2 regions of the Serratia sp. PL7 genome follow, and region 1 is predicted to be linked to the other one. Evidence: riboswitches for the same ligand, from Rfam matches in the RefSeq annotation. Region 1 holds a riboswitch; the other holds the start of a gene.
What was found. Region 1 has a riboswitch for cobalamin ahead of btuB (TonB-dependent vitamin B12 receptor BtuB). Riboswitches for the same ligand answer to the same signal wherever they lie in the genome.

Region 1 (5,001 bases):
CCACCAGGGCCGGAGCCGATGATAATGGCATCAAATTGATAGTGTTGTTGCATGTAGGAGAGACCTGTTCTTATACAAAATTACAACGGTATCTTAACATCATAGCGCTGCGTGCCCAATTACCATTAGCCTTTTTGTGGCAAAGCACAATCGGTGTGGCCTAGAACTGTGACAAAGCGCGTTTGTATAAATGCTGTTGCAATAAATTTGCTATATTGCCAGTTCTGCGGCGTTAGACTGAAGAAGGGAAGTCATCCGGATATGCAAATGGGCGTCAGAGCACAACAAAAAGAACGCACTCGTCGTTCCCTCATTGAGGCGGCTTTCAGCCAACTGAGTGCCGAGCGCAGTTTTGCCAGCCTGAGCCTGCGTGAAGTCTCACGAGAGGCGGGCATCGCGCCCACGTCTTTCTATCGCCATTTTCGCGATGTGGATGAGCTTGGGCTCACCATGGTTGACGAAAGCGGCCTGATGCTGCGCCAATTGATGCGCCAGGCACGCCAGCGTATTGCCAAAGGCGGCAGCGTGATCCGCACGTCGGTATCGACCTTTATGGAGTTTATCGGCAATAATCCCAACGCCTTTCGGCTGTTGCTGCGTGAACGTTCCGGCACCTCGGCTGCATTTCGTGCGGCGGTAGCACGGGAAATCCAACATTTTATCGCCGAACTGGCAGATTACCTTGAGCTGGAAAACCATATGCCGCGCAGTTTTACCGAGGCGCAGGCGGAAGCTATGGTGACGATTGTCTTCAGTGCCGGTGCGGAAGCGCTGGATATTGATATTGAACAACGGCGGCAGCTTGAAGAAAGGTTAGTGTTGCAACTGCGGATGATCTCCAAAGGAGCCTATTACTGGTATCGCCGCGAACAAGAAAAAGCATCTGTATCCCACGTATAACAAGGTGAAAGTCATGGAAAAACTAAGCCGTGAGAATGGTACTTTACTGCTGGCGTTGATTGCCGGCCTGTCCGTAAACGGTTCCTTTGCCGCGCTGTTCAGCTCGGTGGTGTCGTTTTCAGCCTTCCCGTTGATTGCTTTGGTGTTGGCGGTATATTGCCTGCATCAGCGTTACCTGAACCAGCCAATGCCGGATGGCATGCCAAAATTGGCGGCCGGCTGTTTCCTGTTGGGCATCCTGGGATATAGTGCGATCGTGCGTGCGGAATATCCGCAGATCGGCTCGAACTTCCTGCCCTCGATTGTCTGCGTGGTGCTGGTGTTCTGGATTGGTTTCCAATTGAGGAAACGCAATACCGCCACTGTTCAGCATTAAAAATGGTTTCATCGAGGAAAGGCACTCCGTGGAGTGCCTTTTTTGTTTTTACAGTGGTGCGGATATTCCGCAGCCCGTTCGTGATGTAGGGCGCAGCGCCCGTCTAGATCAGCGGCGTTCGAGTAATACGCCACATTCCATATGATGGGTGTATGGGAACTGATCGAATAGAGCCAGGCGAGTGATTTTGTGCGTGGCTTGCAGCGTATCCAGATTGGCGCATAGGGTCTCCGGGTTACAGGAGATGTAAAGGATGCGTGGATAGGTCTGCACCATCTTCACCGTTTCCTCATCCAGGCCGCTGCGCGGCGGATCCACAAAAATCGTCTCACAGTTATAGCTGCTCAGATCGATCCCTTTTAACCGGTTGAACTCGCGAGCGCCGTTCATTGCCTGGGTGAAATCTTCCGCCGCCATACGGATAATCTGCACGTTGTCGATATTATTGGCTGCGATGTTGTACTGCGCCGCCGCCACCGAAGGCTTGGCAATTTCAGTGGCTAACACCCGCTCGAAGTTGCGGGCCAAGGCCAGCGAGAAGTTGCCGTTACCGCAATACAGCTCCAGCAGATCCCCTTTTGAACCTTGGGTCACATCCAGTGCCCATTCCAGCATTTGCACGTTCATGGCTGCGTTGGGCTGGGTGAAGCTGTTTTCAACCTGGCGATAAATCATTTCGCGGCCAGCGACCGGCAGCACTTCGTCGACGTAATCTTGATCCAGCATGATTTTCATCTTCGAGGCGCGGCCAATCAGCTGCACATCGAAGCCGTCTGCGCGTAACGCGTCACGCAGCGCAGTGGCATCTTGCTGCCATTGTTCGTCCAGCTTGCGGTGATACAGCAGTGAGGCAATGATTTTACCGCTCTGTGTAGAAAGATAATCGATCTGGAACAGCTTGTGGCGCAGCACCGGATTGGGCTTGAGGGCCGCCATCAGGGCGCTCATCAGGCGGTTAATCAGCTCACTGGCCGCCGGGAAGCTATCGACACGGATACGCTGCTTGGTCTGCTGATCGAACATGATGTGGTACATATCGTCCTCATCATGCCAGATGCGGAATTCCGCACGCATCCGGTAGTGGCTGACTGGCGAGCGAAACACTTCCGGCTCGGGCGCCGTGAACGGTGACATCATGGTCTTCAGGCGGGCTGTTTTCTCCGCCAGTTGGTCGTCATAGCGTTCAATGGGCAAATTCTCGGGCGTCATGGTTTCTCTCGTCAGGCAAATTGGATCAGCGGGGGATTGTAGGGAATCAGCCCGTGAAGTCCAGTTTTGTTGTGGTGCTATTTTGCAACACTGTTGGCAATCTAGACATCCATTTTCATTGATTGTAGCATTGCCGTCCGGTCTCAAGCAGCGAGTGAAAAGGGAATCCAGTGCAAATCTGGAGCTGACGCGCAGCGGTATGGGGAAGTCACGGCGATAGCGTTAAATAACGCAGACACTGTCCACTGCAGGATGGGAAGTCATCGCCCGGTGCGGGTTGCCACAGGCAACCGGCAAATCCCAAGCCCGAAAACCTACCGGTGTACGTCGCAATATCCATAGCCGTCGCGAACTACCGGCCGTGGCCCTGCGGCATCCCCAATGAAGTTTGGATGCTTTTTATAATGACAATGATAAAAAATACACTGCTGGCGGTGGTCTCCTCCGTGACGGCATTTTCTGGATGGGCGCAAGATAACACCACGGCTAAAAGTAGCGATGATCTGGTGGTTACCGCCAATCGCTTCCCTCAACCGGTCTCTTCCGTATTGGCGCCTGCCGATGTGGTGACCCGCGAAGATATCGACCGTTGGCAGGCCAAAAGCCTCAATGATGTGATGCGTCGTTTGCCCGGTGTCGATATTTCACAGTACGGCGGTATGGGGCAGGGGTCATCTCTCTCGGTACGCGGCACGGAAGCTCGTCATGTATTGGTACTGATCGACGGCGTGCCAATGGCCCGTTTGGGGATCAGCAACGGCGTCGATTTTAACCAGGTTCCGTTGGCGCTGGTTCAGCGTGTGGAGTTTATCCGTGGGCCGCGTTCCGCCATTTACGGTTCTGGTGCTATCGGTGGGGTCATCAACATCATTACCCAGACGGATAAAGAGGGCGGTAAAGTCCAGGCGGGTATCGGTTCTAAAGGATACCAGCAGTACGATGGTGCCTTGCGCCAGCGTTTTGATAATACGGTTGCTACCGTTGCGGGCAGTTACCAGATGACCAATGGCTTCAATGTGCAGCCAGGCTCGCCTTATTCGGTCGACAGCGATCGTGACGGTTTCCGTAATAAAAGCTTCTGGGGTGGGTTGGAGCAGCAGTTCAATCAGAATTTCTCAGGCTTCGTGCGGGGTTATGGTTATACCAATAACTCGGACTACGATGTCGGCAGTGTACCTTACAGCCCGAAGTACAGTAATGATGAAGACCGCCTGTATAGCCACACCTATGATATGGGGCTGCGTTTCCTGTCTGGGGCTTTCTCTTCTCAACTGACGGGCAGCTATCAGAAACAGAAGGATTACAACTACAGCAGCCAGAACGGCCGTTATGGCATCAGTACCACACTTGATGATATGGATCAGCGTAACCTGCAATGGGGCAACACCTATGCTTTCGAGCACGGTAGCGTCACTGCCGGTGCCGATTTCCAGCAACAGCGCCTGACCTCTTCCGACAATTCCTTTGCCGATACCTATAAAAGAGACAACACGGGACTGTACCTGAGCGGTCAACAGCAGTTTGGCAGCGTGACGCTGGAAGCCTCTGGGCGTGAAGACAAGGCAGGTGACTTTGGTTGGCACGGCACTTGGCAGACCGCGGCGGGTTGGGAGTTTGTTGATGGCTATCGAGCCACCTTGTCTTACGGTACGGGTTTCCTGACGCCATCGCTGGGCCAGCAATATGGCTCAAAACGCTTTGGCATTGATTCCAACAGCAACCTCAAGCCGGAAGAGTCCAAACAGTGGGAAATGGGGTTGGAAGGTTTGACCGGGCCGTTGGATTGGCGTCTGTCTGCTTACCATTACAAAATTCAGAACCTGATCAACTATGATTCTGACCCGGTGACCTATCAGGGCCAGTATTACAATGTGGATAGGGCAACGATTAAAGGCGTTGAATGGACGGGTAGCTTTGATACCTGGATGTTCACCCACAGGTTGACGCTGCAATATATCGATCCGCGTAATGACCAGACCGATGAGGTGTTGGCGCGCCGTTCGAAACGTCAGGCCAAATATCAGTTGGATTGGACGATGTTCAACCTGGACATGGATATCTCGTATCAATACTACGGCAAGCGCTACGACAATATCTCTTCTACTTATAACCCTGAGCAGCGCGTATTGCCGAGTTACAGCACGGTCGACGTGAGCGCCTCATATCCAATAACCTCTCAGCTGACAGTTCGTGGTAGAATTGCCAACCTGTTTGATAAAGATTATGAGACGGCTTATGGCTACGCTACCCCAGGAAGAGAGTACTACCTCACTGGCAGCTATACCTTCTAACGCCACTGCGGCTCCTCGCCCGACGGCGCTGGTTTTTGATTCCGGCGTCGGCGGGTTGTCAGTGTTTCAGGAGGTTCGGCAACTGCTGCCGGATCTCCACTATATCTATGCCTTCGATAACGTAGCATTCCCCTACGGCGAGAAATCCGAAGAGTTTATCGTTGAGCGCGTGCTGGAAATTGTCAGTGCGGTTCAGCAGCGCCATCCTCTGGCGATCGTCATCAT
Region 2 (5,001 bases), on a different contig from region 1:
CATAATCCTTGTCGTAGCGCTCACCCAGGTATTGATAGGTCACTGCCCAATCAAAGTCGTACAGTTGCCAATCCAGCTCGTATTTCACCTGCTGTTTAGCGCGGCGCAGCAGCACTTCGTTGGTTTTAGCATTGCGCGGGTCGACATAATCGTAACCAATCTGATGCGTCAGCGGGCCGGTTTCAAAAGAAGCCGTGGCCTCTACACCTTTAATGGTCGCCTTACCGATATTATAATAGCGGTAACTCACCGGATCGCTGTCGATAAGATTATCAATGTCATTGCGATAACCGGAAATACGCCAGGTCACAGGCCCGGTCAAGCCTTCAAAACCGCCTTCCCATTGCTTGCTTTCTTCCGGTTTCAAATTATTGTTGCCGTAAGTGGTACTAAACAACTGGTTCATGTTTGGCGCTTTGAACGCGGTACCGTAAGAGGCAATGAAACGATACCCCTCGATGAATTCCCAGGCTGCACTGGTTTGCCAGGTGCCGTGCCAACCGAACTCCGAGTTGTCGTCGCCACGCGCAGCAGCCTCCAGCGTCACCGGTCCCACCAACTGTTGCCCAGTCAGATAGATGCCAGTATTGCGCTGGCTTCTCTCGCTGCTGACGGACGCGGTACCCGGTTTGATTTGTTGATCCTGCCAATCTGCGCCCGCACTAATGGTGCCTTGGGCAACCTTGAACGTGTTGCCCCACTGCAGATTGTACTGTTCCGAATCATCCAAACTGGAGGAGATCGCATACTGGCCTTTGCGCGGATCATAATTGTAGTCTTTGCTGTGGCTGTAACTCCCCACTAGCTGCGTGGCGTAAATCCCTTCCTGATAGCGCAACCCCGTGTCCCATGTTTGGCTGTACAGCTTACGGGTATCGGGCAGACCGGTAATATTGAAGTCTTTATCGTAAGAATAGAATCCATCGTAGCCTGTACGATTATCGTAACCATAACCACGCACAAAACCGCTGATTTGCTCGTTAAATTGGTGCTGCAATGCGCCGTAGAGCAATTTGCTCATAAAGCCGTCGCGATCGGGCTGAGGAATACTGGTATTACCTTCAGCCACCACGTCATACCCTTTGGTATAGGTGTAATTCCCCGCCACCGTCGCCACGGTGCTGTCACCCAGTTGTTGTTGGGTCGACGCGTCATAGGATTGATAGCCGTTGGAGCCGACGCCGGCTGAGAGCGTCGTGCCGTTCTTTTCGCGGGTGGTAATAATGTTGACCACGCCGCCGATGGCATCGGAGCCGTACACCGCCGAGCGCGGGCCGCGAATGTATTCGACTTTCTGCACCAGCGAAATCGGGATTTGGCTGAGATCGGAAGAACCGCTGACGCCCGCCTGATTAAGGCGAATGCCGTCAATTAGCACCAGCACATGGCTGGAGTTGGTGCCGCGAATAAACAGCGAGCTCTTCTGTCCCAATCCACCGTTTTGGCCAACGTCCACGCCCGGCAAACGGCGCATCACGTCGGTCAGGCTTTTGGCCTGCCAGCGATCGATATCGTTACGGGTGACGATGGAAGTCGGTGCCAGCACAGAAGAAACCGGCTGCGGGAAACGGTTGGCGGTCACCACCAGGTTATCGCCATTCTTGGCTGTGGTGTTGTCTTGCGCCCATCCAGAAAAAGCCGTGACGGAGGAGACCACCGCTAGCAGCATATTTTTTGTAATTGTCATGAGAAAAGCATCCAAACTTAATTGGCGGATGCCGCAGGATCATGGCCGGTAGTTCGCGACGGCCACGGACATTGCGACGTAACACCGGCAGGTCTTCGGGCTTGGGATTTGCGGGCCGCGGGGCGCGACCGGCAACGGGCGATGACTTCCCATCCTGCAGTGGACAGTGTCTGCGTCGAAACGCTATCGCCGTGACTTCCCCTTACCGCTGCGCGTCAGCTCCGGATTCACACCGGATTCCCTTTTCACTCGCTGCTTGAGGCCGGACGGCAATGCTACGATCAATGAAAATAGATGTCTAGACTGCTACTAATGTTACAAATAATAAACGCGACAAAACTGGACTTCACGGGCTGATTCCCTACAATCCCCGCTGATCAAATTTGCCTGACGAGAAGACACACATGACGCCCGAGAATTTGCCTATTGAACGTTACGATGACCAACTGGCGGAGAAAGTCGCCCGCCTGAAGATGTTGATGTCACCGTTCGCGGCGCCCGAGCCGGAAGTGTTCCGCTCGCCAGTCGACCATTACCGCATGCGCGCCGAATTCCGCATCTGGCACGACGCGGATGACATGTATCACATCATGTTCGATCAACAGACCAAGCAGCGTATTCGCGTCGACCAGTTCCCGGCGGCCAGCGAGCTGATCAACCGCCTGATGACCGCCCTGATCGCCGCGCTGAAACCGGAGCCGATCCTGCGCCACAAGCTGTTCCAGATCGATTATCTGTCGACGCGAAGCGGCAAAATCATCGCTTCGCTGCTGTATCACCGCAAGCTGGATGACGTTTGGCAACAGCGAGCCGAGCAGCTGCGCGACGAGCTGCGCGCTCAGGGTTTCGACCTGCAGCTGATCGGCCGGGCGTCGAAGACCAAGATCATGCTCGACCAGGATTATGTTGACGAAGTGCTGCCGGTCGCCGGCCGCGACATGATCTATCGTCAGGTGGAAAACAGCTTCACGCAGCCCAACGCGGCCATGAACGTGCAGATGCTGGAGTGGGCGTTGGCGGTTACCGCCGGTTCCAAAGGCGATTTGCTGGAGCTGTACTGCGGCAACGGCAACTTCTCGCTGGCGCTGGCGCGCAATTTCGAGCGCGTGCTGGCGACCGAGATCGCCAAGCCGTCGGTGGCGGCGGCGCAGTACAACATCGCCGCCAACCATATCGACAACGTGCAAATCATCCGCATGGCGGCAGAAGACTTCACTCAGGCGATGAACGGAGTACGCGAATTCAACCGGTTGAAAGGCATCGATCTGAGCGGCTACAACTGCGAGACGATTTTCGTCGATCCGCCGCGCAGCGGGCTGGACGAGGAAACGGTGAAGATGGTGCAGGCTTACCCGCGCATTCTGTATATTTCATGCAATCCGGAAACGCTGTGTGCCAACCTGGAAACGCTGCAGGCCACCCACCGGGTCAGCCGCCTGGCGCTGTTCGATCAGTTCCCGTATACCCATCACATGGAATGCGGTGTGTTGCTGGAAAAGCATCGCTGATACGACAGGGGCGCCATGATGGCGCCCCGTTTCATTACGATTCTTGAGTCGGCGCATCCGGCGCCTTGCGCGCCTTCAGTTTCATCCCGATCCACAGCACCAGCGCCACGCAGATCACCGACGGCAGGAAGTTGGAGCCGATCTGCGGATATTCGGCGCGCACGATGGCGCTGTACAGCAGCAGCCCCAGCAGGAAACAGGCCGCCGCCAGCTTCGGCATGCCGTCCGGCATGGCGCGGTTCAGGTAACGCTGATGCAGGCAGTACACCGCCAGCACCAACGCGATCAGCGGGAAGATCGAAAACGGCACCACCGAGCTGAACAGCGCAGCAAAGGAACCGTTGATCGAAAGGCCGGCAATTAACGCCAGCAGTAAGGTGCCATTTTCACGGCCTGGTTTTTCCATCATTTTTTACCTTTTTTATACGTGGGACACAGAAGCTTTTTCTTGTTCGCGACGATACCAGTAATACGCCCCTTTGGAGATCATCCGTAGCTGCAGCACCAGCCGTTCTTCCAGCTGCTGCCGCTGCTCGACGTCGATATCCAGCGCTTCCGCGCCGGCGCTGAACACGATGGTGACCATCGCTTCCGCCTGCGCTTCGGTAAAGCTGCGCGGCATGTGATTTTCCAACTCGAGGTAATCCGCCAGTTCGGCGATGAAATGCTGGATCTCTCGCGCCACCGCCGCACGGAATGCCGCCGACGTGCCGGAGCGCTCGCGCAGCAGCAGGCGGAAGGCGTTCGGGTTGTTGCCGATAAACTCCATAAAGGTGGACACCGAGGTGCGGATCACGCTGCCGCCCTTGGCGATGCGTTGGCGCGCCTGGCGCATCAACTGACGCAGCATCAGACCGCTTTCGTCCACCATGGTCAGCCCCAACTCGTCCACATCGCGGAAATGGCGATAAAACGACGTGGGCGCGATGCCCGCCTCGCGTGAAACTTCCCGCAGGCTCAGACTGGCGAAGCTGCGTTCGGCGCTCAGCTGGCTGAAAGCGGCTTCGATCAGGGAACGACGAGTCCGTTCTTTTTGTTGTGCTCTGACGCCCATATGCATATCCGGATAGGTTCCATTTTCTCAGTCTAACGCCCTAGACTCGGCAATATAGCAAATTTTATTGCAACAGCATTTATACTAACGCGCTCTATCACACTTCCGCCCTGAGCCGATTGTGCTTTGACTCAAAAAGCCTAATGGTGATTGGGTGAGCAGCGCTATGATGTTAAGATACCGTTGTAATCTTGTATAAAAAAACAGGTCTCTCCTACATGCAACAGCACTATCAATTTGATGCCATTGTGATTGGCTCGGGCCCTGGTGGTGAAGGTGCCGCCATGGGGCTGGTGAAACAAGGCGCCCGCGTGGCCGTTATCGAACGGTACAATAACGTAGGCGGCGGATGTACCCACTGGGGCACCATCCCTTCCAAAGCCCTCCGCCACGCCGTCAGCCGCATTATCGAATTCAACCAGAACCCGCTTTACAACAACTCGCGCACGCTCAGCGCGACCTTCCCTGACATTTTACGCCACGCCGATAACGTCATCAGCCAGCAGACCCGCATGCGCCAAGGGTTCTATGAGCGGAATCAGTGCAAACTGTTCGCCGGTGACGCGCGCTTCATCGACGCCAACACCGTCAGCGTCAGCTATATGGACGGTACCCAGGACACCATCCGCGCCGACCACATCGTGATCGCCTGCGGCTCGCGTCCTTACCATCCGGCCAGCGTCGATTTCAATCACCCACGCATCTACGACAGCGACTCCATTCTCGAACTGAGCCATGAGCCGCGCCACGTG

Region 2: it holds a riboswitch for cobalamin, as region 1 does, so the genes downstream of both, btuB (TonB-dependent vitamin B12 receptor BtuB) here and btuB (TonB-dependent vitamin B12 receptor BtuB) in region 1, are expected to answer to the same signal.

The regions. Positions count from the first base shown of each region.
Region 1 covers NZ_CAMFLB010000020.1:165,808-170,808, forward strand. The annotation lists gene sthA (Si-specific NAD(P)(+) transhydrogenase) at 1-53, opposite strand, end outside; gene fabR (HTH-type transcriptional repressor FabR) at 268-900, shown strand; gene N6G83_RS41835 (YijD family membrane protein) at 914-1,276, shown strand; gene trmA (tRNA (uridine(54)-C5)-methyltransferase TrmA) at 1,385-2,485, opposite strand; cobalamin riboswitch at 2,607-2,822, shown strand; gene btuB (TonB-dependent vitamin B12 receptor BtuB) at 2,896-4,776, shown strand; gene murI (glutamate racemase) at 4,721-5,001, shown strand, end outside.
Region 2 covers NZ_CAMFLB010000027.1:1,060-6,060, forward strand. The annotation lists gene btuB (TonB-dependent vitamin B12 receptor BtuB) at 1-1,687, opposite strand, end outside; cobalamin riboswitch at 1,756-1,969, opposite strand; gene trmA (tRNA (uridine(54)-C5)-methyltransferase TrmA) at 2,092-3,195, shown strand; gene N6G83_RS45505 (YijD family membrane protein) at 3,230-3,601, opposite strand; gene fabR (HTH-type transcriptional repressor FabR) at 3,617-4,249, opposite strand; gene sthA (Si-specific NAD(P)(+) transhydrogenase) at 4,468-5,001, shown strand, end outside.